Regions from separate parts of the Pantoea sp. X-Soil-TKNS-1279 genome, predicted to be linked through region 2. Evidence: predicted binding sites of a transcription regulator. Region 2 holds the regulator's gene; each other region holds the start of a gene.
What was found. Region 2 encodes Fur, which represses iron uptake genes when iron is present. Its sites were predicted from a motif close to ATAATAATGAGAACNACTATCAA; they were not measured.
Positions count from the first base shown of each region.

Region 1: the regulator Fur is predicted to act here: its motif matches at 3,088-3,110, upstream of exbB (tol-pal system-associated acyl-CoA thioesterase).
Region 3: the regulator Fur is predicted to act here: its motif matches at 8,340-8,362, upstream of fes (enterochelin esterase).

Region 1 is NZ_AP035948.1:3,667,314-3,677,786, forward strand. It holds gene AC6I8N_RS17020 (Csu type fimbrial protein) at 1-206, shown strand, start outside; gene AC6I8N_RS17025 (MFS transporter) at 289-1,605, opposite strand; gene exbD (TonB system transport protein ExbD) at 1,850-2,272, opposite strand; gene exbB (tol-pal system-associated acyl-CoA thioesterase) at 2,278-3,000, opposite strand; gene AC6I8N_RS17040 (TRAP transporter substrate-binding protein) at 3,344-4,321, shown strand; gene AC6I8N_RS17045 (TRAP transporter small permease) at 4,368-4,874, shown strand; gene AC6I8N_RS17050 (TRAP transporter large permease) at 4,890-6,176, shown strand; gene metC (cystathionine beta-lyase) at 6,360-7,550, shown strand; gene AC6I8N_RS17060 (DedA family protein) at 7,657-8,319, shown strand; gene AC6I8N_RS17065 (AraC family transcriptional regulator) at 8,314-9,240, opposite strand; gene dkgA (2,5-didehydrogluconate reductase DkgA) at 9,445-10,272, shown strand; gene ftsP (cell division protein FtsP) at 10,427-10,473, opposite strand, start outside.
Region 2 is NZ_AP035948.1:1,267,530-1,278,002, reverse strand. It holds gene ybfE (LexA regulated protein) at 1-29, shown strand, start outside; gene fldA (flavodoxin FldA) at 158-688, shown strand; gene fur (ferric iron uptake transcriptional regulator) at 1,045-1,491, shown strand; gene AC6I8N_RS05905 (hypothetical protein) at 1,549-1,944, opposite strand; gene glnS (glutamine--tRNA ligase) at 2,180-3,847, opposite strand; gene nagE (N-acetylglucosamine-specific PTS transporter subunit IIBC) at 3,999-6,026, opposite strand; gene nagB (glucosamine-6-phosphate deaminase) at 6,369-7,169, shown strand; gene nagA (N-acetylglucosamine-6-phosphate deacetylase) at 7,231-8,379, shown strand; gene nagC (DNA-binding transcriptional regulator NagC) at 8,387-9,607, shown strand; gene AC6I8N_RS05875 (HAD-IIA family hydrolase) at 9,647-10,399, shown strand.
Region 3 is NZ_AP035948.1:603,025-613,497, reverse strand. It holds gene ftsH (ATP-dependent zinc metalloprotease FtsH) at 1-705, opposite strand, end outside; gene rlmE (23S rRNA (uridine(2552)-2'-O)-methyltransferase RlmE) at 880-1,509, opposite strand; gene yhbY (ribosome assembly RNA-binding protein YhbY) at 1,636-1,932, shown strand; gene greA (transcription elongation factor GreA) at 2,040-2,516, opposite strand; gene dacB (serine-type D-Ala-D-Ala carboxypeptidase) at 2,763-4,196, shown strand; gene pmrA (two-component system response regulator PmrA) at 4,196-4,858, shown strand; gene pmrB (two-component system sensor histidine kinase PmrB) at 4,855-5,913, shown strand; gene AC6I8N_RS02720 (TonB-dependent siderophore receptor) at 5,910-8,162, opposite strand; gene fes (enterochelin esterase) at 8,416-9,627, shown strand; gene AC6I8N_RS02710 (MbtH family protein) at 9,657-9,878, shown strand; gene AC6I8N_RS02705 (enterobactin synthase subunit F) at 9,871-10,473, shown strand, end outside.

The DNA of each region.
Region 1 (10,473 bases), 1.9 Mb from region 2:
TAAGCTATGACATCTACAAGGGAACCACCACCACCACACGCTGGGGACCCACCGGTACGGACCGCTGGAGCAGCAGCACCTCAACGACCATCAGCACCGATGGCCTGACACGCGGCTATACCTATACCGCGCAGATTCTGACCACGCAAAATACCCCGGCTGCGGGTAATTACACGGATAATGTGGTGGTAGATTTGTCGTTTTAGATTTTCCGTAGCGGCGCAATTTATTGCGCGAGTTTAATGCCAGAAAACAGCGCGATAAATCGCACCGCTACGACTCGAATAATCAGGCATTCACCGCCGTCGCGCTGTGGCGGGTGCGATACTGCTTCACCATCCGGCCTATCAGCAATGTGCCGATCAAACCGCACACCGCCGCAAACGACAGCCATACGCCTGGCATCGCTTTGTCACCCGTGGCGTGAATCAGATAGCTGGAGACAGCCGGGGTAAAGCCGCCAAACAGCGCGGTTGCCAGGCTATAAGCCAGTGAGAAACCGGATGCGCGTACCTCGGCTGGCATGATTTCCGCCAGATAGACCACCATCGCCCCGTTGTAGCTGGCGTAAAGGAAGGATAACCAGAGTTCAGCCACCACCAGATGGGCGAAGGTCGGCGATCCGACCAGCCAGTGCAGCACCGGCCAGGCCGTGAGGAGCATCAGGATGGTAAAGGTTATCAGCAACGGACGGCGACCAATCCGGTCGGACAACGAGCCCATCACCGGCAACCAGAACAGGTTGGAAAGACCGACAAACAGCGTTACCAGAAAGCTATCTTTATCGCTCATCATCAGCACGGTTTTGCCGAATGTGGGGGTAAATGCGGTGATCATATAGAACATCACCGTGGTGGTGACCACCATCAGCATACCGGCTAACACCAGCGCCCAGTTCTGTCCCACCGAGCGCATAATCTGGCGCATGGTCGGATGATGTTTACGCTGACTGAAGGCTTCAGTCTCCTCCAGCATACGGCGAATCCAGAACAGAAACGGTACGATCAGACAGCCAATGACGAACGGAATACGCCAGCCCCAGTCAGTCACCGCCTCTTTTTCCAACAGGTGGTTCAGGCCCAGTCCCAGCAGCGCCGCGAAGATAACCGCCACCTGCTGGCTGCCAGATTGCCAGCTAACGTAGAAGCCTTTACGCCCTTTCGGGGCCACCTCAGCCAGATACACAGACACGCCACCCAATTCAACACCGGCGGAAAAGCCCTGCAACAAACGACCAATAAGAATCAACACCGGTGCTGCCGCCCCAAGGGTGGCATAGCCTGGCACCACCGCAATCGTCAGCGTACCCAGCGCCATAATACCGAGGGTGACCAGCAAGCCTTTGCGGCGGCCATGATGGTCAATGTAGGCACCGAGCACAATCGCCCCTAACGGACGCATCAGGAAGCCTGCGCCAAAGGTCATCAGCGTCAGCATTAATGACGCAAACGGGTTATCACCGGGGAAAAAGGTTTTTGCAATCGCGGTCGCGTAATAACCAAACACCATGAAATCGTACATTTCAAGGAAGTTGCCGCTGGTTACGCTAAAGATAGTTTTGGCACCGCTCTGCGATGACTTTTGTAAAGAAGAAGGTGAGCTCATAGGATTTTCCAGTGTCTTCCATGCGGGGATGTCCCTTTTATCGTGACGTCTCCCTGATGAATGTGATCCAATTCACCATTGCACTTTACAAAAGCAGGGTTATACGTAACCAAACATTAACAAAGTTGAACCGCAGGATAATTGCCCGTTAATCCGCCTGATTCGTGGTTTTCCTTTTTGGTCGTCCATTACGCCCATAACAAAAAGGGCGCCCATTAGGGCGCCCTCATAACTTTCAGTGAAACTACTTCTTCACCGTTTCCATACCCATCAAGCCAATCTTCAGATATCCGGCTTCACGAAGTTGGTCCATCACCGACATCAGGGTTTCATAACTTACTGATTTGTCAGCCTGGAAGAAGATAGTGGTTTCTTTATTGCCTTCCGTCTGCGCCGTCAGCGCATTGACCAGCGTCTCTTTGGTCACCTGATCGTTGCCGATATAAACCTGGTTATCTTCTTTAATCGACAAATAAACCGGTTTTTCCGGACGCGGCTGCGGCGCACTGGTGGAAGCGGGCAGATTGACGCGAACATCCACGGTTGCCAGCGGCGCGGCCACCATAAAGATGATCAGCAGAACCAACATCACGTCGATAAACGGCGTCACGTTGATTTCATGCATTTCGCCATCGCTTTCCAGGTCGTCGTTTAAACGCATCGCCATCGCAATTATCCTACGCGCAGTTTCTGTGCGGCAGCCGGGCGAGCCACTTCGTTAGTCACGTTTCCCAGGTCGAGGTCACGGCTTTGCAGCAGCAGCACCTGCGCCGCCACATCACCGAGCGACGCTTTGTAGCCGGCAATCATACGGGCAAATACGTTGTAGATGACCACGGCAGGGATAGCAGCGACCAGACCAATCGCGGTCGCAAGCAGCGCTTCCGCAATCCCAGGAGCGACTACCGCGAGGTTGGTGGTTTGCGTCTGTGCGATGCCGATAAAGCTGTTCATGATGCCCCATACCGTACCGAACAGGCCGATAAACGGAGCAACCGAACCAATGGTGGCGAGGAAACCGTTACCGCGGCCAGCATGACGGCTGAACGCGGCAACACGGCGTTCCAGACGGAAGCTGGTACGCTCTTTAATACCATCGGTGTCTTCAACACCGGCTGAAAGTTCCAGCTCGTTCTGTGCATCGTTAAGTAACACGGCGCTGTGGCTGTTACCCTTGAAGCTGGCGGCAGTGCTGGAGGCGTCATCTAATGAACGCGCATCACTCAGGGCGAGATGTTCGCGTTTCAGTCGGCGCTTGGCTGAACTCAACTCAGCAAACTTACCAAAGAAGATTGCCCAGGTGACCACAGAAGCCATCAACAGGCCAATCATGACCACCTTTACCACGATATCGGCATGATGATACATGCCCCAAACGGAGAGATCCGTCTGCATCAAATCACTGGCTACCACGCTGCATCTCCAACTTCAATTGCATAGTTCACGATCGAGCGCCGGATCATAACAAATTAGCGGGCCGATTTGATAGTAGTTCTCATTACTATTTACAAACGAAAAGTGCGTTTTTCCACCACAGTTTCTTTCGATTGTGAGCAGGTTTTATAAATGTGACGTACTGTATAAAATTATTAAAACATCATTTCAAAATGTGATGCATTTCATTCAATCAACATCTGCCCACTTTTTCACCACACGATTTTCATTATTCTGAACCAGCCCTGCCTTTTAACGGTGCCGTTGCACTGTCCGATTTCGCTACCTCTTGCTGGAGCAAAAAATGACGCTGAAAAAAAGACTACTCGCAGTTTCGTTGTCCTCCATGATCGCCCTGCTGGCCTGTAATGCGCAGGCCAAAGTTCTTAAGGTGGCGGAAGTGCAGCCCGCCGGTTATCCCACCGTGGTCGCGCTGGAGCATATGGGGGAGAAACTGAAACAGGCCACCGATGGTCGTCTGGAGATGAAGGTGTATGCCGGTGGCGTGCTTGGCGATGAAGATCAAACCTTACAACAGGTTCAACTGGGCGCGATTGATATGATCCGCGTTTCGTTGGCCCCGGTGACCACCATCGCGCCGGAAACCAGCGTGCTTACCCTGCCCTTTATCTTCCGCGATGAAGATCATATGCACAAAGTGCTGGATGGTAGCGTAGGTGAGCAGATCGTCGATAAATTCAATAAAGATCCCAACACCCGCATGGTGTTTCTCGGCTGGACCGATGCCGGGACGCGCAACATGATCACCAAAAAGCCGCTGACTAAGCCGGAAGATCTGCAAGGTATGAAAATCCGCGTGCAGAACAGCGCCATCTCGCTCGCCACGCTAAAAGCAATGGGCGCTAACCCGGTAGCGATGGGCGTCAGCGAAGTGTTTAGCGCCATGCAAACCGGTGTGGTGGACGGCACCGAGAATAACCCACCGACCTTTGTCGCCCATAACTACCTGCCCGTAGCGAAGTACTACACCCTCACCGGCCACTTTATTCAGCCAGAGATGATCCTGTTCTCCAAACCGGCGTGGGATCGCCTCTCTGCTGACGATCAGGCGTTACTGAAGAAGCTGGGCAAAGAAGCTCAGGATGAGGAACGTCAGTTGTGGGCCAGCTACACCCAGCAATCGATTGAGAAAATGAAGGCCGGAGGCGTCACCTTCCAACAGATCGATCGCGACTACTTTGTCAAAGCTACCCAACCGGTACGCGATCAGTTTGGCGGCAAGTATCAGGATCTGATGACACAGATCGACGAGGTGAAATAACCCCCCACGCCGCGCGCAGGCGTGGCGTTTCACTCAGGATCCAATTATGAACGCATATTCCCGGTGGATGGATCGGTTGTACCTGCTGTGCATGTGGGTGGCGGCGGCAGCGTTGATGATCATGGTAGCGGTCATTCCCGTCGGCATCTTTGCGCGCTATGTATTGAACAGCGCGCTCTCATGGCCAGAGCCGGTAGCCATTATCTGCATGATCATTTTTACCTTTATCGGCGCGCCGGTCGGCCTGCGAGCCGGCACCCATATTTGTGTCTCTATGTTGACCGATCGCTTGTCACCTGGCGGGCAAAAATGGGCGCTGCTGCTGTGTAACCTGCTGTTAATCGCCTTATGTGTGGTGCTGTTCCGTGCCAGCTACAACCTGTGTGCCGCGATGTGGATTCAGCCGCTGGCCTCACTGCCCAATATCACCTATGGCGAAATGTATTTACCGATCCCGATTGGCACCGTTTTTACCCTGCTGTTTGCCCTGGAACGTCTGCTGAATGGCGACCAGAGCCAGCGCCCAATCGTCACGCTTGGCGGCACCCACTAATCTCGGAGCATCGTGATGGACGCATTCATCCTGATTGGCAGTCTGATTCTGTTGCTGTTGGTCGGCTTTCCGGTCGCTTTCGCGGTCGGGTTTAGCGCCTTTATCGGTGCCTGGTGGATTGACCTGCCGCTTGAAGCGGTGGTGATTCAGGTGACCAACGGCATCAATAAGTTTTCGTTACTCACCATCCCGTTCTTTATTCTGGCGGGCGCGATCATGGCTGAAGGTGGGATCGCCCGACGCCTGGTGAATTTTGCCTATATCTTCGTCGGCTTTATTCGTGGCGGCTTATCGCTGGTGAATATCGTCGCATCGACGTTTTTCGGTGCGATTTCCGGTTCTTCCGTGGCAGATACCGCCTCGATAGGCTCGGTAATGATCCCGCAAATGGAGGAGAAAGGTTATCCACGCGATTTTGCGGCGGCGGTGACCGCCAGCGGCTCGGTGCAGGCGGTGCTGACGCCACCCAGCCATAACTCGGTGATTTATTCTCTGGCAACGGGCGGCGTGGTGACCATTTCCTCGTTGTTTGTCGCCGGTATTTTGCCGGGACTGATGCTGGGTGGCTGCCTGATGGTGATGTGTCTGGGATTTGCGCGCAAACGTGGGTATCCCAAAGGTGAAGCGATCCCGTTTCGCCAGGCGCTGAAGATCTTCTTTGATGCCTTCTGGGGGCTGTTCACCATCGTCATTATTCTCGGCGGCATTCTGTCCGGGATTTTCACCGCCTCGGAATCTGCGGCCATTGCCTGCCTGTGGGCATTCTTCGTCACCATGTTTATCTATCGTGACTTTAAGTGGAGCCAGTTGCACATCCTGCTGTTTCGCACCATCAAAACCGTCACCATCGTGATGGTGTTGATTGCCTTCGCGGCCGGTTTTGGCGCAGTGATGACCTTTATGCAACTGCCCACCGCGATTACCGAAGCCTTTACCAGCCTGTCGGACAACAAGTACGTGATCCTGATGTGTATTAACGTGCTGCTGCTGGTAATCGGTACGCTGATGGATATGGCACCAATCATCCTGATCCTGACGCCTGTGCTGCTGCCTGTCGCTACCTCACTCGGCGTGGATCCGGTGCATTTCGGCATGATCATGATGACCAATCTCGGTATCGGCCTGATTACGCCACCTGTCGGCACCGTGTTGTTCGTTGCCAGTGCGGTCAGTAAACAGAAGATTGAACAGGTGGTCGGCGCGATGCTGCCGTTCTACTGCATGCTGTTTCTGGTGTTGATGTTAATCACGTATATCCCGGCGCTGTCGCTGTGGCTGCCACATATCATGGGAGTGATGTAAAGGTACGCCCGTAATGGCGCGATTTATGGCGCAGGTTTTTCACATCGCGCGATAAATCGCGCCGCTACGGATCACGCTTCGTTCAATGAAGGTGACTGTCTGATATTCCGTAATCAGGGGCAACGCACAGGACCGATTCGTGTTAACGTGGTGGTTTTGTGAAATGCGGCAGGAAAGGCAGTGATGGCAACGAAAAAAATAGACACCACGCTGGTCAGCGCGGGACGCAGCAAACGTTACACTCAGGGTTCAGTCAACAGCGTGATTCAGCGTGCCTCATCGCTAGTGTTTGACACCGTCGCCGATAAAAAACGCGCCACCGCCGGGCGGGCGAAAGGCGAACTGTTTTATGGCCGTCGTGGCACCCTGACACACTTTTCCCTCCAGGATGCGATGACCGAACTGGAAGGCGGTGCCGGTTGCGTGCTCTATCCTTGTGGTGCTGCTGCGGTTGCCAACGCTATTCTTTCGTTTGTCGCCGCTGGCGATCATGTACTGATGAGTGGCGCGGTCTACGAACCGACTCAGGACTTCTGTACCAAAATCCTCAGCAAACTTCAGGTCACCACCACCTTTTTTGATCACTGCATTGGCAGCGAAATCAGCGCGTTGGTGCAACCCAATACCCGCGTGGTGTTCCTGGAATCCCCGGCATCCATCACCATGGAAGTGCAGGACATCCCGGCGATTGTCGCCGCAGTGCGCAGCAAAGCCCCTGATGCCATCATCATGATCGATAATACCTGGGCGGCGGGCGTTTTGTTTAACGCTCTGGAGCATGGCGTCGATATTTCGATCCAGGCCGGGACCAAATACCTGATCGGTCACAGCGATGCGATGATCGGCACTGCCGTCGCTAACGCCCGCTGCTGGGATCAACTGCGTGAAAATTCCTACCTGATGGGCCAGATGGTGGACGCCGATACCGCCTATATGGCGAGCCGTGGTCTGCGCACGCTGGGTACGCGTCTGCGCCAGCATGAAGAGAGTGGTTTACAGGTGGCGGAGTGGCTGGCCGCTCGCCCGGAAGTGGCGCGCGTTAACCATCCGGCGCTGGCGCAGTGCAAGGGGCATGAATTCTGGCAGCGAGATTTTACCGGCAGTAGCGGCCTGTTTTCCTTCATCCTGCATGAGAAGCTGAGCAGCGAGCAGCTGGCGCACTATCTCGACGGTTTCCACCACTTCAGCATGGCCTACTCCTGGGGCGGTTATGAGTCGCTGATCCTCGCCAATCAACCGGAAGAGCTGGCTGAGATTCGCCCGGCAGGTGGCGTCGATTTTACCGGTACGCTGGTGCGGCTACATATTGGTCTGGAACACGTTGCCGACCTGATTGAGGATCTGCAAGCCGGGTTTGAGCGCCTGAAACGCTAAAATCTTCAACAAAGCCTCAACAAGCCTGATGCCGCGTGGCAGAGATCAACGTCTGCTGCTACGCAGGCCGTTAAAATAAAATCCTTGTGACTTGATGGAATAGCAGATGGGTGTTTTACATGAGATTGTCCAGGCGCTCTGGCATCAGGATTTTGCCGCGCTGGCCAATCCGGATGTGGTGTGGATTGTCTACGGTGTGATGTTTGTGACGCTGTTTCTGGAAAACGGTTTATTGCCAGCGTCTTTTCTGCCGGGCGACAGCTTGCTGCTGCTGGCTGGGGCGATGGTTGCCAAAGGTGTGATGGACTTTGTCCCGACCATGCTGATTTTGACCACCGCGGCCAGCCTTGGCTGCTGGCTGAGCTATCTTCAGGGACGCTGGCTGGGCAACACCAAACTTGTCAAAAGCTGGCTGATGCACCTGCCAGCCCAATATCACCAACGCGCCTGGCAGTTGTTTAACCGCCACGGGTTGATGGCGCTGCTGGTGGGTCGCTTTCTGGCGTTTGTGCGTACCCTGCTGCCAACTATGGCAGGCATTTCCGGTTTGCAGAATGGTCGTTTTCAGTTTTTTAACTGGCTGAGCGGCTGGCTGTGGGTATGCATTGTGGTGGCGTTCGGCTATGGCATCAGCCAGGTGCCGTTTATCAAACGCCATGAAGATCAGGTGATGGCGATTCTGATGCTGCTGCCGGTAGTTTTGTTGTTCGTCGGGCTGGCGGGCAGCATTCTGGTGATCTGGAAAAAAAGACGCCCGAAGGCGTCATAGAAGCTGCGCGGCGTCGGCGGTGGACTCAAACACCGTCTGACGCACGCGGCTTGCCTCCTCTCCCGGCGTGACGCCGAAATAGCGCTTAAACTCGCGTGAAAATTGCGAAGGGCTTTCATACCCGACGCGTACCGCCGCGGCACTGGCACGCATCCCATCCTGTAACATCAACAGGCGCGCCTGATGCAGGCGATAACGTTTCAGATACTGCAACGGCGAGGTTTGCGTTACGGCTTTAAAGTTGTGGTGGAACGCCGATACGCTCATGTTCACCTCTGCCGCCAGCGTCTCCACGCTAAGGTTTTCACTAAAATGACTTTCGATACGGCGCAACGCACGGGCGATCTGGCTAAATTGCGTCTGGCGGCTGATCAATGATAACAGCGCACCGCCACAAGGCCCGGTCAGCACGTAGTAGATAATTTCCCGCACGATTTGCGGCCCGAGCACGCGCGCGTCACGCGGTTTCCGCATCACATCCAGCAGACGCTCAGCGGCGCACAGCATCTCTTCACTGAGAAAAGCGGAATGAATGCCAGAGGTTTGCGGCTGCGGCTGAAAATCCTGATCGTCGCCAATCTCCATCAACAAATCCTGTAGGCTGGCGTTATCGACCGTCAGACACATCCCCGCCAGCGGCTCTTCTGGCGTAGCTTCGGTTTCACACTCCACCGGCAGCGGCACGGTGAGCATCAGGTATTTGGTGGCGTCATAATGGAACACCGTGCTGCCGAGATAGCCGGTTTTACGCCCCTGAAACAGAATAACAATGCCGGGCTGATACATCATCGGCGTGCGCGGTAACGGCTCGTCGGCGTAGATCAATCGCACGTTATCCAGCTGACATAGCGGCTGGCTACCAGGCTTCATCAGCGCAATCACCTGACGGGCAAGCTGACGGCAAAGCGTGTCATAAGGCATGGCATAGTCTCTCGCAGCAAAAAAGGCAGTTTGCCGCACCTCGGGCGAAAGCTCCAGCTTGCTGGAGAATCAGGCAAGATTCCGGCAGAAACAGACAGCACAAAAATGCCGCAGAGTTGCCACAATGAACCCGAGGCTAAGGTTTGTTGACTAGACTTAACCTCAGTGTTTCCGGTGAGTCACTGCGACAAATAAGGAGCAACTATGGCAGACCAACCACTGATTAAACTGCACGACGGCAATATGATGCCGCAGCTCGGGCTGGGTGTCTGGCAGGCAAGTATTGATGAAGCACGCAAAGCGGTATTAAAAGCGCTGGAGGTGGGCTATCGCTCTATCGATACGGCTTCCGCCTACAAAAACGAGGAGGCGATTGGTCAGGCGCTGCAGGAAACGGACGTGCCTCGCGAACAGGTTTTCGTCACCACCAAGCTGTGGAATGATGACCAGAAAAATGCGCAGCAGGCGCTGGAAACCAGCCTGGAAAAACTCAAACTGGATCAGGTGGATCTTTACCTGATGCACTGGCCCTGTCCGTTTAAAGATCTGTACCTTAGTGCCTGGGAACAGATGATTAAGTTGCAGCAACAGGGGCTGACCAAAAGTATTGGGGTGTGTAATTTCAACGAAGCGCATCTGAAACGTCTGATGGATGAGACCGGGGTTTCCCCGGTGGTAAACCAGATAGAACTGCACCCGATGTTGCAGCAGCGCACCCTGCACGCGTGGAATGCCCTGCACCAAATCCAGACTGAGTCCTGGAGTCCGCTGGCGCAAGGCGGCCAGGGGGTGTTTGATCAGGAAGTGATCAAAAGCCTTGCGAAGAAATATGGCAAAACTCCGGCGCAAATCGTTATTCGCTGGCATCTGGACAGCGGATTGGTGGTGATTCCGAAGTCTGTGACGCCGGCGCGTATTGAGGAGAACTTTAAGGTGTTTGATTTCCGGTTGGAGAAACCGGAGATCAGTGAGATCACCACGCTGGATATTGGTAAGCGGTTGGGACCAGATCCGGAGAAATTTGGCGGTTAGGTGCGCGCTATTGCCCTCACCCCGGCCCTCTCCCGCAAGCGGGAGAGGGAGGAAGTACCCGTGCACCTCTCAGTCCCCTCTCCCGCTTGCCGGCTCGTGCTCCTCTCAATCCCCTCTCCCGCTTGCGGGAGAGGGTTAGGGTGAGGGAAAGAGATTACGCCGATGGATTAACCAATAACTGCCCCGCTGTACCGCGATCCG
Region 2 (10,473 bases):
TGCTGCTGGCGCAACTCAAACTGTCGTAACACACGCAGACCGCACGCAGGAACACAAAGTCTCGGCTTTACAAGTTCCGCCACTTTGCCCGGTCTGCTATCATTCGCTTAACTGTGCATTCAACCCATATATCAGGATTTAAGAGGTTACTTAACTCATGGCAATCGTAGGCATTTTCTTCGGCAGCGATACCGGCAATACTGAAAACATTGCAAAAATGATCCAGAAACAACTGGGTAAAGATGTGGCCGAAGTGCATGACATTGCCAAGAGCACCAAAGAAGATCTCGAAGCATTCGATATCCTGCTGCTGGGCATTCCGACCTGGTACTACGGCGAAGCGCAATGCGACTGGGATGATTTCTTCCCGACTCTGGAAGAAATTGATTTCAATGGCAAATTAGTCGCGCTGTTTGGCTGCGGTGACCAGGAAGATTACGCTGAATACTTCTGTGATGCGATGGGCACCATCCGCGATATCATCGAGCCAAACGGCGCGGTGATTGTGGGACACTGGCCGACCGAAGGCTACCATTTCGAAGCCTCGAAAGGTCTGGCAGATGACAAACACTTCCTCGGTCTGGCGATCGATGAAGATCGGCAGCCTGAACTGACCAACGAACGTGTTGATAAATGGGTGAAACAGATTTTCGATGAGCTGCAACTGAAAGAGATCATTGAAGCCTGATCCCCTGCCCTCCTCAATGTGGGCGCTGGCTCACATTGAGTTAAAGGAATTTCCTATAAAAATAATAGCTACTGTTTTTTAACTTTTTCCCGCAAATCTGTAGAATACCCGTAACGGTCATCCGCTTATTCCTCTGGCATCAGAATGAGGCTGAGTGAAATGGAAACAAAGACCTGCACGATCCCCGCCGGCGTTAGTGACATTTCTCCTTACAGCCACTGGTGATTTTCAGGACATTGCCTTGGTTTTCATTTCACTGCTTGAGTTCTATAATGAGACGCAAATGAGAATGCGCGTGATCGACATTCAAGGCCCTGCGCCGCAAGTGACTAGCTAAGTAACAGGACAATATCCGCATGACTGACAACAACTCCGCATTGAAGAAGGCTGGCCTGAAAGTCACGCTCCCCAGACTGAAAATTCTGGAAGTGCTTCAGGAACCCGAATGCCATCACGTCAGCGCGGAAGATTTGTACAAACGCCTGATCGACATGGGCGAAGAGATTGGTCTGGCAACGGTTTATCGCGTTCTTAACCAGTTTGATGACGCGGGAATCGTGACCCGCCATAACTTCGAGGGTGGTAAATCCGTCTTTGAACTGACGCAACAGCATCACCATGACCACCTGATCTGCCTGGATTGTGGCAAAGTGATCGAATTCAGCGATGAATCCATTGAAACGCGTCAGCGCGAAATCGCCACACGTCACGGTATCAAGCTGACTAACCACAGTCTGTACTTGTACGGCCACTGTGCGTTGGGAGACTGCCGCGAAGACGAGACGCTCCACGACAAGCAGTAAAATGTGCTATGCAGTATAAAAAAACCGGTGCCAGGCACCGGTTTTTTTATGGCTGTATCACTGCACCAGCGTTTCCTGTAAATATCGCCAGCGCGGAATGGAGGTGCTGCAATCCAGCACCGCCAGTGAAATGCGGCTCTGGTTAGTGCCGTTCATCATTTGCAATTCACGATACTGAATCGTCACTTCCTTGCTTTGTTGCGAGATGATGGCATGTTCGCTGGTGGCGATACGCATCCCTTCACGCTGACCACGCAGTTGACGGAACAGCACTTCCGTCGCATTGAAATCCAGTTGCTTGCCCTGCGGTGTCACCATTTTGAAATCCGGGTGAAAGTGCGAAAGGAACAATTCAATGCTGTCGTCGGTGCTATCCGACTGATTAAAAATACGTTCGATAAGTTGATGTAATACCACTACGCTGTGTTTGGCTTCCTGAGCGAGACTTGTCATTTTTTTTCCTTTATAACCCGCGGAGCAACGTCTGAGAGCGCATAGCCTACCTGAAAAAAAGTTTTTAACACTCGTAAATGGATTAATTCTGTTAAAGTCAGATTAGTTGCAAATCCCGATAACAAGCACGTTTCGCAAGCCACAGAATAAAAGATGGCTAAACTCAAATTACAGCCAATAAAAAAGGGCGATTTCTCGCCCTTTTATCAGGATATGGGGAAAACGACAAAAAGGATTAATCGCCGATTTTCGCCCAGGTATCACGCAAACCGACAGTACGGTTGAATACCAGCTTAGAAGGCTGCGAATAAACGCTATCCGCGCAAAAATAACCTTCACGTTCAAATTGATACGGCGCAAGCGCTACTGCATCACGCAGACCCGGCTCAACAAAACCTTGTTTGATTTCCAGCGAGTTCGGGTTGATGGTGGTGAGGAAATCCTCTGCCGCACCTGGGTTCGGTACACTGAACAGACGGTCATACAGACGGAATTCCGCAGGCAGCGCATGGATCGCCGAAACCCAGTGGATCACGCCTTTCACTTTACGGCCATCAGCCGGATCTTTGCTCAGGGTATCGACGTCACAGGTACAATAGATGCAGGTGATATTGCCTTCATCATCTTTCGCTACGCGCTCGGCACGGATCACATAAGCATTACGCAGACGGACCTCTTTACCCAGCACCAGACGTTTGTACTGCTTGTTGGCTTCCTCACGGAAATCAGCGCGATCGATCCACACCTCACGACTGAACGGAACCTCACGCGTGCCCATTTCCGGTTTGTTCGGATGGTTCGGCATGGTGATGATCTCTTCATGACCCGCAGGCAGGTTCTCAATCACCACTTTCAGCGGATCCAGCACCGCCATAGCACGCGGCGCATTCTCGTTGAGATCGTCACGGATACATGACTCCAGCGAGGCCATCTCAACGATGTTGTCCTGTTTCGTCACACCAATACGCAGGCAGAATTCACGAATCGAGGCTGCGCTGTAACCACGACGGCGCAAACCGGACACGGTCAGCATACGCGGGTCATCCCAGCCTTCTACCACCTTTTCACTCACCAGCTGAGTCAGTTTACGCTTTGACATCACCGCGTATTCCAGATTCAGACGTGAGAATTCATACTGACGCGGGTGAACCGGAATGCTGATGTTGTCCAGCACCCAATCGTACAGGCGACGGTTATCCTGGAACTCCAGCGTACACAGCGAATGGGTAATGCCTTCCAGTGCGTCGGAGATGCAGTGGGTAAAATCGTACATCGGGTAGATGCACCATTTGTTACCAGTCTGGTGATGCTCAGCAAATTTAATGCGATACAGCACCGGATCGCGCATCACGATAAAGTTTGATGCCATATCGATTTTGGCACGCAGGCAAGCCTTGCCCTCTTCGAAGCCACCGGCGCGCATTTTTTCAAACAGCGCCAGGTTCTCTTCCGGCGTGCGATCGCGGAACGGGCTGTTTTTACCCGGGGCAGTCAGGGTGCCACGGTATTCGCGAATCTCTTCCGGCGAAAGCTCATCCACATAGGCCAGGCCTTTGTTGATCAGTTCGACCGCATAGTTGTACAGCTGGTCGAAATAGTTCGAGGAGTAACAAACGTCTCCGCTCCATTCAAAGCCCAGCCATTGCACGTCGCGCTTGATGGACTCGACGAATTCCATATCTTCTTTCACCGGGTTGGTGTCGTCGAAGCGCAGATTGCACTGTCCCTGGTAATCTTGTGCGATACCAAAATTCAGACAGATCGATTTCGCATGGCCAATATGCAGGTAACCATTGGGCTCAGGCGGGAAACGGGTATGCACGCTGTTGTGCTTACCGCTCGCCAAATCTTCGTCGATAATCTGACGAATAAAGTTCGTTGGGCGGGCTTCAGCCTCACTCATCTCAAAATCCTCAAATACAATACGGGTGATTTGTCCTGGAAAGTAACGGAGTATGATCCACAAAGCGCAGAAGGGAAACAACCGTTTGTTGGTCGTTTTAAAACAAAAAAGGCAGGAATCGCTTCCTGCCTTTGGGGTTTATCACAAGGGTTTAGCCTTTAACCTCGTACAAACGGGTTTCACCGGCGACCACTGACCCACTTGCCAGCAGATTGAGGCCAGCGAAATCATCGCTGTTGCTGACCACCACCGGGCTGATCATCGAACGGGCATTGGCGTTGAGGAAATCCAGATCCATTTCCAGCACTGGCTGGCCCGCCACCACCGTTGCACCCTCTTCCACCAGACGCGAGAAGCCTTTGCCTTCCAGCGCGACGGTATCCAGACCCATATGCACCACGATCTCAACACCGTTCTCGCTCTCCAGACAGAAAGCATGGTTGGTATTGAAGATTTTCACGATGGTACCGGCAATCGGTGCCACCACGGTTTTACCGGTAGGCTTAATTGCCAGACCATCACCCACCGCCTTGCTGGCGAAGGCTTCATCCGGCACCGCGTCCAGGGCAACCACTTCACCGCTCACCGGAGCCACCAGCGTGGCGATCACGCCTTTGTCGCTGTTCAGCACGGCCTGCGGCTGTGGTGCGGCGGCCTGCGGAGCAGAAGGTGCCGCAGTCGCAGCGGCGACCGGGCCTTTAGTCAGCACAGTTTTCATTGCGCTAGCGATGCTTTCCGCCTGGGTACCGACGATAATCTGCACGCTTTGTTTGTTGAGACGGATAATACCGGATGCACCCAAACGTTTCGCCACGCTGTCGTTCACCTGTGCGGCATCTTTCACGTTCAGACGCAGACGGGTGATACAGGCATCGATGTTGGTCAGGTTTTCTGAACCACCCAGGGCACCAATGTAACGACGCGCCAGCGATTCGGTCTGGCTTTCGCCACTGCCGCTGTGATCAACATTGACGTCATAGCCGTCAGTTTCATCATCAGCAGCCAGTTCACGGCCCGGCGTCATCAGGTTGAATTTCTGGATAGTGAACCGGAACACCACATAGTAGATAGCGAAGAACACCAGACCTTGTGGGATCAGCATCCACCAATGGACCGCCAACGGGTTACGCGTTGACAGCGCCATATCCACCAGGCCGGCGCTGAAACCAAAACCCGCAATCCAGTGCATGCTCGCCGCGATAAATACCGAAAGCCCGGTCAGCAGCGCATGGATGACATACAGCACCGGTGCCACGAACATAAAGGAGAATTCCAGTGGTTCGGTGATACCGGTAAAGAAGGCAGCAAAGGCAGCAGCCAACATGATACCGCCCACTTTGGCACGGTTTTCCGGACGCGCGCAGTGGTAAATCGCCAGCGCCGCACCCGGCAGACCGAACATCATGATCGGGAAGAAGCCCGCCTGATAGCGACCGGTGATCCCCGGAATACCGCTGCCATTAGCGATGGACTGTGCACCACCGAGGAATTTCGGAATATCGTTGATGCCAGCCACGTCAAACCAGAACACGGAGTTCAATGCGTGATGCAGACCCACCGGAATCAGCAGACGGTTGAAGAAGGCATAGATACCTGCGCCAACAGAACCCAGTTTCTGAATGCTCTCGCCAAAGCTGACCAGACCATTAAACACCACCGGCCAGATATACATCAGAATGAACGCGACGAGGATCATCAGGAAGGAGACCAGGATGGGAACCAGACGGCGGCCACTGAAGAATGACAGCGCTTTTGGCAGCTCAACGTGGCTGAAGCGGTTATAGACTTCCGCCGAAATAATCCCCACCAGGATACCGACAAACTGGTTCTCGATTTTGCCGAACGCGGCAGGCACTTGATCCAACGGGATTTTCTGAATCATCGACACGGCGGCCGGTGAACACAGGGTAGTGACCACGAGGAAACCAACGAAGCCAGTCAGCGCCGCAGCACCGTCTTTATCTTTTGACATGCCATAGGCAACACCGATGGCAAACAGCACCGACATATGCTCGATGATCGCGGCACCGGATTTGATCAGCAACGCAGCCAGAGCGTTACCCGCCCCCCAGCTGTCAGGATCGATCCAGTACCCCACCCCCATTAAAATTGCCGCTGCCGGCAGGGTCGCCACCGGCACCATAAGCGCTCGGCCGACCTTTTGCAGATATCCTAAAATACTCACCTTATTCTCCCCCTTTGAGACTGGCGTATTGCCGTAGCGCGGGTTGATTTTATTATCCCGGCACCCGGTAGCTTAGATGACACTTTTCACCACGAGGCGAAGTGTAGAGATAAATTAATTCGCCTCGCAAATTAAAACCACAACAACTGTGACTTTTATCACCAAAAATGACGTTTACACCCCCTAACTGCTAGCCATCATCCCAAACTTATTTTATGATGAAAAATATCAGGACGCACTTTTCCCCGTATGGTTGAGCTTAAACGGATTACGCTTAAGAACGGTCTGTAGAGAAAACGGCGACCCCACTTTTCAATCTTTAACTGAGGTGAAGACATGAGACTGATCCCTTTAGCCACACCTACCCAGGTGGGTAAATGGGCCGCGCGCCATATTGTTAACCGCATTAATGCGTTTAATCCTGGCCCAGATCGTCCCTTCGTGCTAGGTCTGCCCACCGGTGGCACACCACTGGAAGCGTACAAGCACCTGATTGAGATGCATAAAGCGGGCCAGGTTAGTTTCAAACATGTGGTCACGTTTAACATGGATGAATACGTTGGCCTGCCAAAAGAGCATCCGGAAAGTTACCACAGCTTTATGTATCGTAATTTTTTCGATCACGTTGATATCCAACCAGAAAACATCAATCTTCTGAATGGCAATGCGGAAGATATTGACGCAGAATGTCGTCAGTACGAAGAGAAGATCCGCGCTCTGGGCAAAATCCATCTGTTTATGGGTGGCGTGGGCAATGATGGACACATCGCCTTTAACGAACCAGCCTCCTCGCTTGCATCCCGTACCCGTATCAAAACGTTGACACACGAGACCCGCCTCGCCAATTCCCGTTTCTTTAACGGTGATGTGGATCAGGTGCCAAAATATGCCCTGACCGTGGGCGTGGGTACGTTGCTGGATGCCGAAGAAGTGATGATTCTGGTTACCGGTCATGTCAAAGCTCAGGCGTTGCAGGCGGCGGTAGAAGGTAATGTTAACCATATGTGGACCATCAGCTGCCTGCAGCTGCATGCCAAAGGCGTGGTGGTCTGTGACGAACCCGCCACCATGGAACTGAAAGTGAAAACCGTGAAATATTTCCGCGAAATGGAAGCGGAAAATATGAAAGGTGTGTAAGACCACGTTGTAAAAATCCTGCTGCCAGCATGGCGGTGGGCTTAGCCGGGAGAAAGAAACGATGTACGCATTAGTAAACGGCCGGATTTTTACCGGTCATGAAATTCTGGACAATCATGCGGTAGTGATTGCCGATGGCCTGATTGAGCGCGTCTGCCCACGCGATGCGCTCGACGCCACCCTGCCGCAACAGGATGTTGCGGGTGCGTTTATCGCTCCCGGTTTTATCGATTTACAACTTAATGGCTGCGGCGGCGTGCAGTTTAACGATGATATCGATGCACTGACCGTGGAAACGCTGGAAATTATGCAGCGCGCCAATGAGAAATCAGGCTGCACCAGCTACCTGCCAACGCTTATCACCAGCACCGATGCGTTAATGAAACGTGCAATCGAAACCATGCGCGCATATCTGGCTAAACATCAAAACCAGGCGTTGGGTTTACACCTCGAAGGTCCGTGGCTGAATAAAGTCAAAAAAGGCACGCACAACCCGGAATTGATTCGTCTGCCGGATGCACAACTGGTGGATTTTCTTTGCGCTAACGCCGATGTCATCACCAAAGTGACACTCGCCCCGGAGAATGCCGGTAGTGCGGTGATCCGCAAATTAAGCGATGCGGGTATTATTGTTTCAGCGGGCCACTCGAACGCCACTTATGAAGAAGCCAAAAACGGTTTCGCCGCAGGCGTAAGTTTTGCCACCCACCTCTACAATGCGATGCCGACCTTTGCCGGACGTGAACCCGGTTTGATTGGCGCGCTGTTTGATTCGCCTGATGTATACTGCGGCATCATTGCAGATGGTTTACATGTCCACTACGCTAATGTGCGCAATGCGAAGCGTATCAAGGGCGACAAGTTGGTGCTGGTCACTGATGCCACAGCCCCGGCAGGCGCCTCGATTGATAAATTTATTTTTGCAGGAAAAACAATATACTATCGCGATGGCCTTTGCGTGGATGAGAACGGAACGTTAAGTGGTTCTGCTATCACCATGATTGAAACGGTTCAGAACTGTGTAGAACATTGCGGCATTGCACTGGATGAGGCGCTGCGCATGGCTACGCTCTATCCGGCAAAGGCGATGGGAGTGGAAAAACAGTTAGGTACGGTCGAAGCTGGAAAAGTCGCCAACCTGACTGTCTTTACCCGCGATTTTCAAATCATTAAGACGTTCGTCAACGGAGAGAACGTCCTCAGCGAGTAAGCACTGAATGACCACTGGCGGCCAGACTCAAATAGGAAATGTCGATCTTGTCAAGCAACTCAATAGCGCAGCCGTTTATCGGTTGATTGATCAACAAGGGCCTATTTCGCGCATTCAGATAGCCGAAGTAAGCCAGCTTGCGCCCGCCAGCGTCACCAAAATTACCCGCCAGTTGATTGAGCGCGGCCTGATCAAAGAGGTGGAACAACAAGCCTCCACCGGTGGTCGCCGCGCCATCTCCATCATCACGGAAACCCGCCATTTTCACACCATTGGGGTGCGTCTCGGACGCAACGATGCCACGCTGACGCTGTTTGATCTCAGTGGCAAATCCCTGGCACAGGAAGATTACCCGTTGCCGGAACGTACCCAGGAAACGCTGGAAAATGCGTTATTCAACGCCATCACCGCGTTTATGGCCGCCCATCAGCGAAAAATTCATGAACTGATTGCCATTGCCGTGATTCTGCCTGGCCTGGTGGACCCGATTAACGGGGTGATTCGCTATATGCCGCATATTGCCGTCAGCCACTGGCCGCTGGTTTCCAGCCTGCAAAAACGCTTCAATGTCACCAGTTTCGTTGGTCACGATATCCGCAGCCTGGCCCTTGCTGAGCACTACTTCGGTGCAAGCCGTGACTGTGCAGACTCCATTCTGGTGCGCCTGCATCGCGGTACCGGGGCTGGCATTATCGCCAATGGTCACATTTTTCTTGGCAGCAATGGCAATGTGGGCGAAATTGGCCATATTCAGGTCGATCCGCTGGGCGAGCGCTGCCATTGTGGCAACTTCGGCTGTCTGGAAACTATCGCCGCCAATGGGGCGATTGAAAACCGGGTGCGCCATCTGTTGAATCAGGGCTATCCCAGCTCGCTGACTCTCAGCGATTGCCAGATGCCGCAAATCTGTCGCGCAGCCAATCAGGGCGATGCGCTGGCATGCGAAGTGATCGAATATGTCGGTCGCTATCTCGGAAAAGCCATCGCGATTGCCATTAACTTGTTTAATCCGCAGAAAGTGGTGCTGGCCGGTGAAATTACCGAGGCCGATAAAGTGCTGTTTCCGGCGATTGAAGGCTGCATTAATACCCAGGCACTGAATGCGTTTCGTAAAAATCTGCCTGTGGTACGCTCAGAACTGGATCATCGCTCCGCCATCGGCGCTTTTGCGTTGGCAAAACGCGCGATGCTGAATGGCATTCTGCTGCAACATCTGCTGGAAGAGTAATCGATGCCTGCCCCAGGCAGGCCATACCGGATGCAATCTATGACAATTAAAAGCGTAATCTGTGACATCGACGGTGTGTTGATGCACGACAACACCGCCGTTCCTGGTGCCCAGGAGTTCCTGCAACGCATCCTTGAAAAAAAGATGCCGCTGGTGGTGCTGACCAACTATCCCTCACAAACAGCGAAAGATTTGGCAAACCGTTTTGCCTCTTCTGGCATTGAAGTGCCGGATTCGGTGTTCTACACCTCGGCAATGGCTACGGCCGATTTTCTGCGCCGTCAGGAAGGGAAAAAAGCCTATGTGATTGGCGAAGGCGCACTGATTCATGAGCTGTACAAGGCAGGATTCACCATTACCGATATCAATCCGGATTTCGTCATCGTCGGCGAAACGCGCTCCTTTAACTGGGAGATGATGCATAAGGCGGCGTTCTTTGTTGCCAACGGCGCGCGCTTTATCGCTACCAACCCGGATACCCATGCACGTAATTTTGTCCCGGCCTGCGGTGCGTTGTGTGCCGGCATTGAGAAGATCTCCGGGCGCAAACCTTTTTATGTCGGTAAACCCAGCCCCTATATCATGCGTGCTGCGCTGAATAAGATGCAGGCGCACTCCGAAGAAACGGTGATCGTGGGAGATAACCTGCGCACCGATATTCTCGCCGGTTTCCAGGCCGGTCTGGAAACGGTGCTGGTGCTGTCGGGTGTTTCAACACTCAGCGATATTGATGCCATGCCGTTCCGCCCGGACTGGATTTATCCTTCGGTTGCCGATATCGATCTGTTCTGATTCTCTCCATCAACAAAACTTATGGCCCGGCGCACCAAAAAAGTTCGCCGGGTTTCTTTTTTTCGCGCCCTGCC
Region 3 (10,473 bases), 660 kb from region 2:
GTCACGCACACGAGATGCCCCGACACCCACGAACATTTCAACGAAGTCAGAACCGGAAATGGTAAAGAAAGGCACTTTAGCTTCACCGGCAATCGCTTTCGCCAGCAGCGTTTTACCCGTACCCGGCGGACCAACCATCAGTACGCCTTTCGGGATTTTACCGCCCAGTTTCTGGAAGCGACTCGGTTCACGCAGATATTCGACCAGCTCACCCACTTCCTCTTTGGCCTCATCACAACCGGCCACATCCGCAAAAGTGGTTTTGATCTGATCTTCGGTCAGCATGCGGGCCTTGCTCTTGCCGAAGGACATCGCGCCCTTCCCGCCGCCACCTTGCATCTGACGCATAAAGAAGATCCACACGCCAATCAGCAGCAGCATCGGGAACCAGGAGATGAAGATCGAAGCCAGCAGGCTCGGCTCTTCCGGCGGTTCGCCAACTACTTTGACGTTTTTGGTCAACAGGTTATCGAGTAACTTGGGATCGTTGACAGGAATATAGGTCGTGTATTTATTACTGTCTTTTTTGGTAACGTTAATCTCACGCCCGTTAATACGTGCCTCGCGGACCTGATCCTGGTTCACTTCCGACAGGAAGGTTGAATAATCAACCCTACGGCCATTCGACTCGCTGGGCCCAAAGCTCTGGAATACTGACATCAGCACAACCGCGATGACTAGCCAGAGAATCAGGTTTTTCGCCATGTCACTCAAGGGATTAACCTCATATTACAACGGTGTTAACAGACAGCGTAGGGTACTATATATCCTTCATACCTGGAATCGCGGCGCTGATGATTTTGCTTGTTTACCCTGAAAGTCAGAATACTCATCGGTGTAAACGCATTGGTCGCCTTGCTTTGATTCCTGTCAATCAGGTTATAGTTTGCGCCCTGTCGCCACAATGTACACTTCGCGCGAACGTGAACGCGAAGCATCCGGCTTACGAATTTTCACTTTCGTAAACAGGGAGCGAATTTCCCGCAGGTATTCATCGAAGCCATCTCCCTGAAACACTTTCACTACAAAACTGCCGCCTGGTGCCAGGATATCCCGACACATTTCCAACGCTAACTCTACCAAATACATGGAACGTGGAATATCAACCGCCGGTGTACCACTCATGTTCGGAGCCATGTCCGACATGACAACCTGCACTTTTTCGTCACCAACACGTTCCAGAAGCGTCTTCAGCACGGCTTCGTCACGAAAATCGCCTTGCAGAAAATCGACCCCAACAATCGGGTCCATGGGCAGCAGGTCACACGCAATAATACGGCCAGAAGAGCCAATCAGTTGTACCACATATTGCGACCAGCCACCGGGTGCAGCTCCCAGATCTACCACTGTCATACCGGGTTTGAAAAGCTTGTCACCCTGCTGTATTTCCTCAAGTTTAAACCAGGCGCGCGAACGCAACCCTTTTTTCTGTGCCTGTTGCACATATTTATCGCTAAAGTGTTCCTGAAGCCAGCGACTGGAACTGGCCGAACGCTTTTTACCCGTCATAATTTTTCCAGTTAAATCGTCATCGTAGCGATAAATCAGCACGCATCGGTTGCGTTGATTTGGCGATATACCCGAGATGGCGGTAGAATGAACCGTTTTCAATCCCTAAGTAAGCAAAAAAATACGATGAATCTGAGTACCAAACAAAAACAGCACCTGAAAGGTCTTGCCCATCCATTGAAACCCGTTGTTATGCTGGGCGGAAATGGCCTGACTGAAGGCGTGCTCGCCGAGATCGAACAGGCGCTGGAACATCACGAATTAATCAAGGTAAAAATTGCCTCGGAAGATCGTGAAACCAAACTGTTGATCGTTGACGCAATCATTCGCGAAACGAAAGCTTGCAACGTACAGGTCATCGGCAAAACGCTGGTGCTGTATCGCCCTGCAAAAGAGAGCAAAATTTCTCTGCCTCGCTCATAAGGCGGGCAAAGAAAGTGCCATGCTCCTGCATGGGATAAAAGGCCGCTATGCGGCCTTTTTCCTTTCTTTACAATATGCAGCAATGCATTTCAAAGCGTAGCAATATCTTAAAGGTATTCCACCTTCAGGATCTCATATTCCACATCGCCACCCGGGGTTTTGATGATGGCGACGTCATCCGCCTCTTTTCCGACCAGACCACGCGCCATTGGCGAGTTCACCGAAATCAGATTTTGTTTAAAATCGGCTTCATCATCCCCCACGATGCGGTAGGTGGATTCTTCGTCGGTATCAAGGTTCAGCACCTGCACGGTCGCACCAAAAATGACGCGGCCAGTTTTCGGCATCTGAGTCACATCAATCACTTGCGCATTGGAGAGCTTAGCTTCGATCTCCTGAATACGACCCTCGCAGAAACCCTGTTCTTCGCGGGCGGCATGATATTCGGCATTCTCTTTCAAATCGCCGTGCTCACGGGCTTCGGCAATTGAGGCGATGATGCGCGGGCGCTTAACGGTTTTCAGTTCGTTCAGCTCTTCGCGCAGCTTCTCAGCGCCTTTCAACGTCATCGGAATCTGATTCATTTTAGCTCCTCGTCATCTTTCCTGGTTAACGGCGTCATCCTGACAGGTGACAGCAGAAAACAGCTTCTGCGGCGCGTTACCTCATTTCACAAGCAAAAGAATCCTGACCCGGAAAGCGTTCCGGGTCAGGATCGGTTTTGCATTTTGATACGTATTTTACCCCAGAGTTCCCTGTGGGTCATCGTTTACTTTGCACCGTCCGGGGACGTAGTATTGTCGCCTTCACCCGTCAGTTACCGCGAGATTATGCGATTTTCACGACTTGTTACCGGACTAACCTGTGCGTTTATGCTGCAGGCACAAGCAGCCCCCGTTGAAGAATACATGCAGTATTTGCCAGACGGCGCAAACCTGGCGCTGATGGTACAAAAAGTGGGCGCATCAACCCCGATAATCGACTTTCATGGCAAACAGATGGCGCTGCCCGCCAGTACCATGAAAGTGGTCACCGCGCTGGCGGCGTTGCTGGAACTCGGACCCGACTTCCGTTTTCAGACCACGCTGGAAACCAAAGGCGCCGTTAGCGATGGTACGTTGAATGGCGATTTGGTGGCGCGCTTTGCCGGTGATCCGACGCTCAGCCGTCAGGATCTGCGCAACATGGTTGCTGCACTGAAAAAGCAGGGTATCACTCATATTAAAGGCAACCTGGTGATCGATACCTCGGTCTTCGCCAGCCATGATATGGCACCGGGTTGGCCGTGGAACGACCTGACCCAATGCTTCAGCGCCCCGCCGGGCGCGGCTATTGTTGATAAGAACTGTTTCTCCGTTTCACTCTACAGCGCCAACACGCCGGGCGAAAATGCCTTTGTGCGTATCGCCTCTTATTATCCGGCTCACATGTTCAGCCAGGTACGCACCCTGGGCCGCAACAGCGGTGAAGGACAATATTGTGAGCTGGATGTGGTGCCAGGTGAACTGAATCGTTACACCCTGACCGGCTGCATGCGTCAACGTGCCGAACCGCTCCCGCTGGCGTTTGCCGTTCAGGATGGTGCCGCCTGGGCCGGAGAGATTCTGCGCGATGAACTGCGCGCCGCAGACATTGATTACAGCGGTCATCTGGTACGCCAGACACAGGTTACATCGCCGGGCACGGTGCTGGCCTCAACACAATCTGCGCCGCTGCATAATCTGCTGCACACCATGCTGAAGAAATCGGACAACATGATCGCCGACACCGTATTCCGTACCATCGGCCATCATTACTTTAACGTGCCTGGCACCTTCCGCGCCGGTTCTGACGCGGTGCGGCGTATCCTGCGCGAAAAAGCCGGTATTGATCTCGGTAACAGCATTCAGGTAGACGGTTCCGGCCTGTCACGCCATGATTTGATCGCACCGGATACCATGATGCAGGTGCTGCAATACATTGCCAAAAATGATTCGACGCTGAATTATATCTCGATGCTACCGCTTGCGGGTTATGACGGCACGCTACAATATCGTGGTGGCCTGCATGAAGCGGGTGTGGATGGCAAAGTCTCGGCCAAAACCGGTTCACTTCAGGGTGTCTATAATCTGGCAGGATTTATCACCACAGCCAGCGGCGCGCGTGTCGCCTTTGTGCAATACCTTTCAGGTTATGCTGTGCCACCGGAAGATCAGAAGACGCGACGTATCCCACTGGTACGTTTTGAGAGCCGCCTCTACAAGGATATTTACCAGAACAACTGATGAAACTGTTAATCGTTGAGGATGATGCGCTGCTGCAATCGGGCCTGGCCCAGGCATTGAGCGCTCAGGGTTACGCCGTGGACTGTGCCGCCAACGCCGCAGAGAGCAATGCCTTGCTGCGCAGCGGCCAGTACAGCCTGATCGTGTTGGATCTCGGTCTGCCCGATCGTGACGGCGCAACCTTGTTGCGCCAGTGGCGACGTGACGGCATCAACGTGCCAGTATTGATTCTCACCGCTCGCGATGCGCTGGAAGATCGCGTAGACGGGCTGGATGCCGGTGCCGATGACTATCTGGTAAAACCTTTTGCGCTGGTCGAGTTACAGGCCCGGGCACGCGCATTGATTCGCCGCTATCAGGGGCACAGCGACAACCTGCTTCAGCAGGGCGATTTGACCCTCAACCTCAGCTCTCAACAGGTGTTGCTGGAAAACCTGCCGCTGGAGATCACCCCCAAAGAGTTCGCGCTGCTGACGCGCCTGCTGATGCGGGTCGGGCAGAACGTGCACCGTGAAACCTTGCAGCAGGATCTCTACAGCTGGAATGATGATCCCGGCTCCAACACCCTGGAAGTCCATATCCATAATCTGCGCCGCAAACTCGGCAAAGACCGCATCAAAACCGTCCGTGGTGTGGGTTACCGGCTGGAAGTGCGCGAATGAACAGCATGCGTCAGCGGTTACTGATTATGCTGGCGCTGATTCTGCTCACCTGCCAGATCATGAGCGCCGTGTGGCTGTGGCACGAAAGCCGGGAGCAGATTGGCTTTCTGGTGAGTGAAACCCTCTCCGCCAAAGCGCGCAATGAACACGTTGAAAATGAAATCCGTGAAGCGATAGCCTCGTTACTGCTGCCTTCGCTGGTGATGGTGTGCCTGACGCTGCTGTTCTCCTTCTGGGCAATCAACTGGATTATCCGCCCACTGAAGTCACTGCAAAACAGCCTGGCACATCGCTCTGCCGATAACCTGTCCCCCTTGCCGATCTACTCTGAGATGGAAGAGATCGTGGCGGTGACCACCTCCATTAATCAGCTGTTGTCACGCCTTGACCATACCATTCAGCAGGAGCGCTTATTCACCGCTGATGCCGCCCACGAGTTGCGTACACCGTTAGCGGGGTTACGTCTGCATCTGGAATTACTGCAACAACAGAATGTACCGCAGAGCGAAATGTTGGTGGCACGTATTGACCAACTGATGCACACCGTCGAACAGTTGTTGATGCTGTCACGCGCCGGTCAGGCATTGGCCAGTGGCCATTATCAACAGCTGCACTGGCAGCAAGACATCATGCAACCGCTCCAGCCCGAGATGGCCGAACTTTATCAGCAACGCCAGCAGCAGCTGCACTGGCCGCAGGGTGCCGACGTACCGCAGCAGGGCGAAGCGGTATTGCTGCGCCTGATGCTGCGCAATCTACTGGAAAACGCCTCGCGGTACAGCCCGGAAGGGAGTGAAGTGAAGGTGGTGTTACGTCAGGAACAACAACAAGTGATTGTTGAAGTCTGGGATCAAGGGCCAGGCATCGAAGCCAGCGCGGCAGAGGAGTTAACCAAAGCCTTTCGGCGGCGCGATCAACGTTATGGCGGCAGTGGGCTGGGCTTGAATATCGTGCTGCGCATCGTGCAGATGCATCGTGGTCGTCTGGAGTTACTGAACCGTAAAGATGGCAGCGGACTGATTGCCCGCTGCCATTTGCCTCAGTTGCTGAATTAGAACTGGGTGTTGAGGCTCATGTAGTAAGTGCGGCCTGAATCGTTGTAGGTATTGGCACCCGCACCGTACAGGTAAGCGCCGGTAGTTGAGTTACCGGTAGTCTGGGCATTACCCTGACGCCAGTGGCGCTTGTCGAACAGGTTGTCGATACCTACTGTCACGCTGACGTACTTGTTCACATCATAAGTACCGCTCATGCCGAGGATGGAGTAAGGGCTAACCTGATCGGTGGCGCTGCCGGTAACCGGATCGCCATGATAGTCATACTTCTTCGGCACCTGCTTACCATACCAGGTAAAGGTGGTTTGCAGTGACAGATCTTCCATTGCCTGCCAACTCAGTGTCGAGTTCAGGGTATATTGCGGAATAATCGACAAACGGTCGCCCGTAGTTTTGTTCTTACTCTGCAACATGTAGGTGAAGTTGTTATTCCAGGTCACCGTATCGGAGAAAGGAATGTTAACCGTTCCTTCCAGCCCTTCAACCACCGCTTTTGGCACGTTTTCCCATTTGTAGATGTTAGTGGTGCCGTTGGAAGCGGTACCGGTTGACACCATACCCGCTTCAATTTTGTTGCGATAATCGTTACGGAACCAGGTCAAACCGGCCTGATAGCCCTCGTGTTTCCACTCCAGACCAATCTCTTTGTTGATGCTGTTTTCCGCTTTCAGGTCTTTGTTACCTTGCAGATAACAGGCGCTGGAGGCGTCAGCACAACCCTGGCCGTTGCTGTACAACAGATAGTTCGGGTTGGTCTGATACAGGCTTGGTGCCTTATAAGCACGGCCAATCCCCATCTTCAACGTGAAATCATCACCCAGACCTTGCGACAGGTTCAGTGATGGGCTCCAGTTGTTGCCAACAATCGAATGATGGTCGAAGCGCAGGCTTGGGGTCAGCATGGTGCTGTCGGTGACTTCCATATTGTCTTCAGCAAACAACGAGAAGATTTCAGCCTGTGAGTAAGGACTGCGCCCGGTATTGGAGATACCCGGCACGCTACCGTAGTTGGCCGCCTGCGTGGTTGAAGACGGATCCTTCATACGCTGCTGGTTCCATTCAGTGCCCAGGGTCGCCGTCTGGTTGATCAACCATTCAAACGGGATGCTGATTTCACTGTGCAGCATGATGTCATCCAACTGAATGGTGTTAAAACCACTGTTGGAGAAGATCCCCTCGGTGCCGCCTGCCAGGCCTTCATTAATACGGGTATTACGGGTTTTCTCGTAGCGTCCCCAGGTATTGGTGCTGACACCATTATCCCAGGCACCGGTCCACTTCAGCGAGACGTTCTGACGATACAGGCGGTTAGTTTCGTCACCGTACTTGCTTTTCACCAGCGTGCTGGTGTTGGTGTTCTGGGTATCACCGGCATACAGGTTGCCCTGACGGCTATAACCCGCCTGAAGTTCCAGGGTCTGCATCGGCGCAAACGCCCAGCTTAATAAGGCATTGATATCTTTATTGACTGAACCTTCGCGTCCCGCCGGATAGCTGCCCGCGTAAGTCCCGGTACGATCTGCCGCATGGCCTTCGTTGATATCGTAAGCATCAGCCTGCGTTTTAGCTAAACCGCCATATAAACGGAAGTTGAAATCATCGCTCAGCGGCCCTTGCAGACTGAAGTTGGTGCGTTTGGTTGCGCCTTCATCTTTATGCTGCGGTACGTTGAAATAGGTATTCCAGGAACCGTGCCACTGCTGATCGGTGTATTTTTTGGTGATGATGTTCACCACACCGCCCGCCGCGCCGTTACCGTAGCGCACCGCTGCCGGTCCACGGATCACGTCGATATGGTCGATCAACTCGGGTGGCACCCAGTTGGTATCGCCGCGGGTATCACGCTCGCCACGCCAGCCGAGTCGCACCGAGTTACGGCTGGTGATCGGTATACCATCAACCATAATCAGGGTGTTTTCTGGCCCCATGCCACGAATATCGATCTGGCGATTGTTGCCACGCTGGCCGCTGGTGGAGTTACCGGTCAGGTTAACACCCGGCATGGTACGAATGATTTCTGAGACGTCACGGGCTGGCGGATGCTTTTTGATTTCATCAGCGGTGATAGTAGAAACACCGGGAGCCTGTAGCGTCTGTTGCTCGGCGGTCACCATCATGGTGCCGCCATCGTGTGAACTGGCGTCTGTGCTGGTAGTCGTATTACTGGAGGTATCTGCTGCCCAGGCGCTGCTGGAAAGTAGGCCCAATTCAATCAGAATGGCTAATGATAAACGCGAATATTTTGTCATTTTTTCGTTCCTGGATTGCCAGCAAAGGTGGCTGGCGAGCCGGTGAGAAGGTCACAGTCCTTATCAAAACCCCGTTCCAAGCCTGGCAGTGCTATCCGTTGCGCATCCTTTCCTTAATGGGAAAGTTGACAGGCGGAACGAGCGTGCTCATTTATGAGCGGAAACACCCTATTGCAAATGCAAATAATTATCAATAGTATTATTTATAACCTTTGTGAAAGAATCCTTGAGTAAATGGCGACTGGCAGCACCTATGACCTGGCTAAATGATCTAACCGGCAGTGAAGCCTGGTGGCAGGAGCAACAACGTAAAGGTATCCCGCGTGTGGAAGGCGAAGTGAACGGCGAGTGCCAGGTCACTTTCCTCTGGCGCGACCCGCATGGCAACGAGACGCAGTCACCTATCCAGCGGGTATGGATTAACATCACCGGTGTGACCGATCACCACCAGCGCCGCGCCCCACAATCCCTGATGCGAGTAGCCAATACCGATGTCTGGTACTGGCAAACCACCCTGCCAGCCAACTGGCGTGGCAGCTACTGCCTGATGCCGGATGAGCAGGCGACGGATTTTTCCGGCGATGTCGATATGTACACGCTGCGCAACTGGTGGCGCGACAAATTCCCGACCGCCCAGGCGGATCCGCTCAATGCCCTGCGAGGCTGGTCTGGTGGACGCGGCATGGGGGTATCCCCATTGCATCTGCCGCTGGCACCCAATCAGCAGCTATGGCGTGCGATAGATGAAGGCCACGCCCCTACAATCCCTTTGCAAGAATATCGCTGGGACAGCCACTTACTCGGCAACAGTCGACGGGTGTGGATCTATTGCACCGGCGAGGCCCAACCCGCGTCACGGCCACTGGCAATTTTGCTCGACGGTCAGTTCTGGGCCAACAGCATGCCGATTGCCGGACCGCTGCAACAACTTACCGATGAAGGCGCACTGCCTGCTGCCGTCTATCTGTTTATCGACATCATTGATCGTGAGCACCGCAGCCGTGAGTTGCCGTGTAACCCGCAATTCTGGCAAGCCTTGCAGGAAGAATTACTTCCCCAGGTCGCGCAGTGGGCACCGTACCAACCGCAGGCCACCAGAACCGTGGTCGCCGGGCAGAGCTTCGGCGGTCTGGCATCAGTGTTTGCGGCGCTGCATTGGCCGCAGCAATTTGGCAACGCCATCAGTTTGTCGGGTTCCTTCTGGTGGCCGGAACGTGGTAATCCGCATGGCTGGCTATTGCAGCAACTGGATCAAGGTCTGGCACCGCGCCAGCCGCTGCGTTTCTGGCTGGAAGCGGGTAAACGTGAAGGACTGATTTTGCAGGCAAATCAGCAACTACAACAGAAGTTGCAGGCCTCCGGCTATCAGGTGCACTACCAGCCAGTAGAAGGGGGACATGACGCGCTGTGCTGGCGTGGTGGCCTGCTCGATGGTTTACAGGCGCTGTGGCGCACCCCGATATAAATTCATCTCGCCCGGACTCAGGAGCCGACATGGAACATCGCAATCCCTTCGACGATCCGCAGCAGGATTGTCTGGTGCTGCGCAATCAGCAGCAACAATACAGTTTATGGCCCGCGTTCAGCGCCCTCCCCGCTGGCTGGCTCACCGTGTATGGCCCGCAGCCACAGCCTGTTTGCCTCAACTGGCTGGAACAGAACTGGGGGAATATCCGCCCAGTGACGCAGGACACCAACCGGAGCGACAATGTCTGAATCCCTGATGAATCGACCCCATACCGAACAACAAACCCTGCCGCTGGTGGCAGCACAGCCCGGCATCTGGATTGCCGATCAGCTGTCGCCCCATCACAACGCCTTTGCGGTCGCGCACTTTATTGAATTGCAGGGCGATATTGACAGTGAGTTGCTGAGCAAAGCGATCATCAAAGGGATGCAGGAGGCCGATACGCTGAATATGGCGTTTGGCGAGGTAGACGGCGAAGCGCTGCAATGGCCGCAGATCCAGCATTTCACCGCACCGCAAGTGGTTGACCTGCGCTCAGACGAGAATCCCGCAGACAAAGCCCGCGCGCTGATGCGTGACGATATGAATGGCGATCTGCGCGTGCTGAGCGGTTCCCCCTTATATCATCATTGCCTGTATCGCCTCGGCGAGCAGCATTGGTTCTGGTATCAGCGTTATCACCACCTGGTGGTGGATGGCTTCAGTTTTACCGCCCTGACGCGGCGCATCGCCAACCTGTACAGCGCCTGGGCGCGCCAGCAGGAGCCAGAACCCACGCCGTTTATCCCCTTTAGCGAAGTGGTGGAGGAGTATCAGCGTTATCAGCAATCCTCCTCCTTTGAA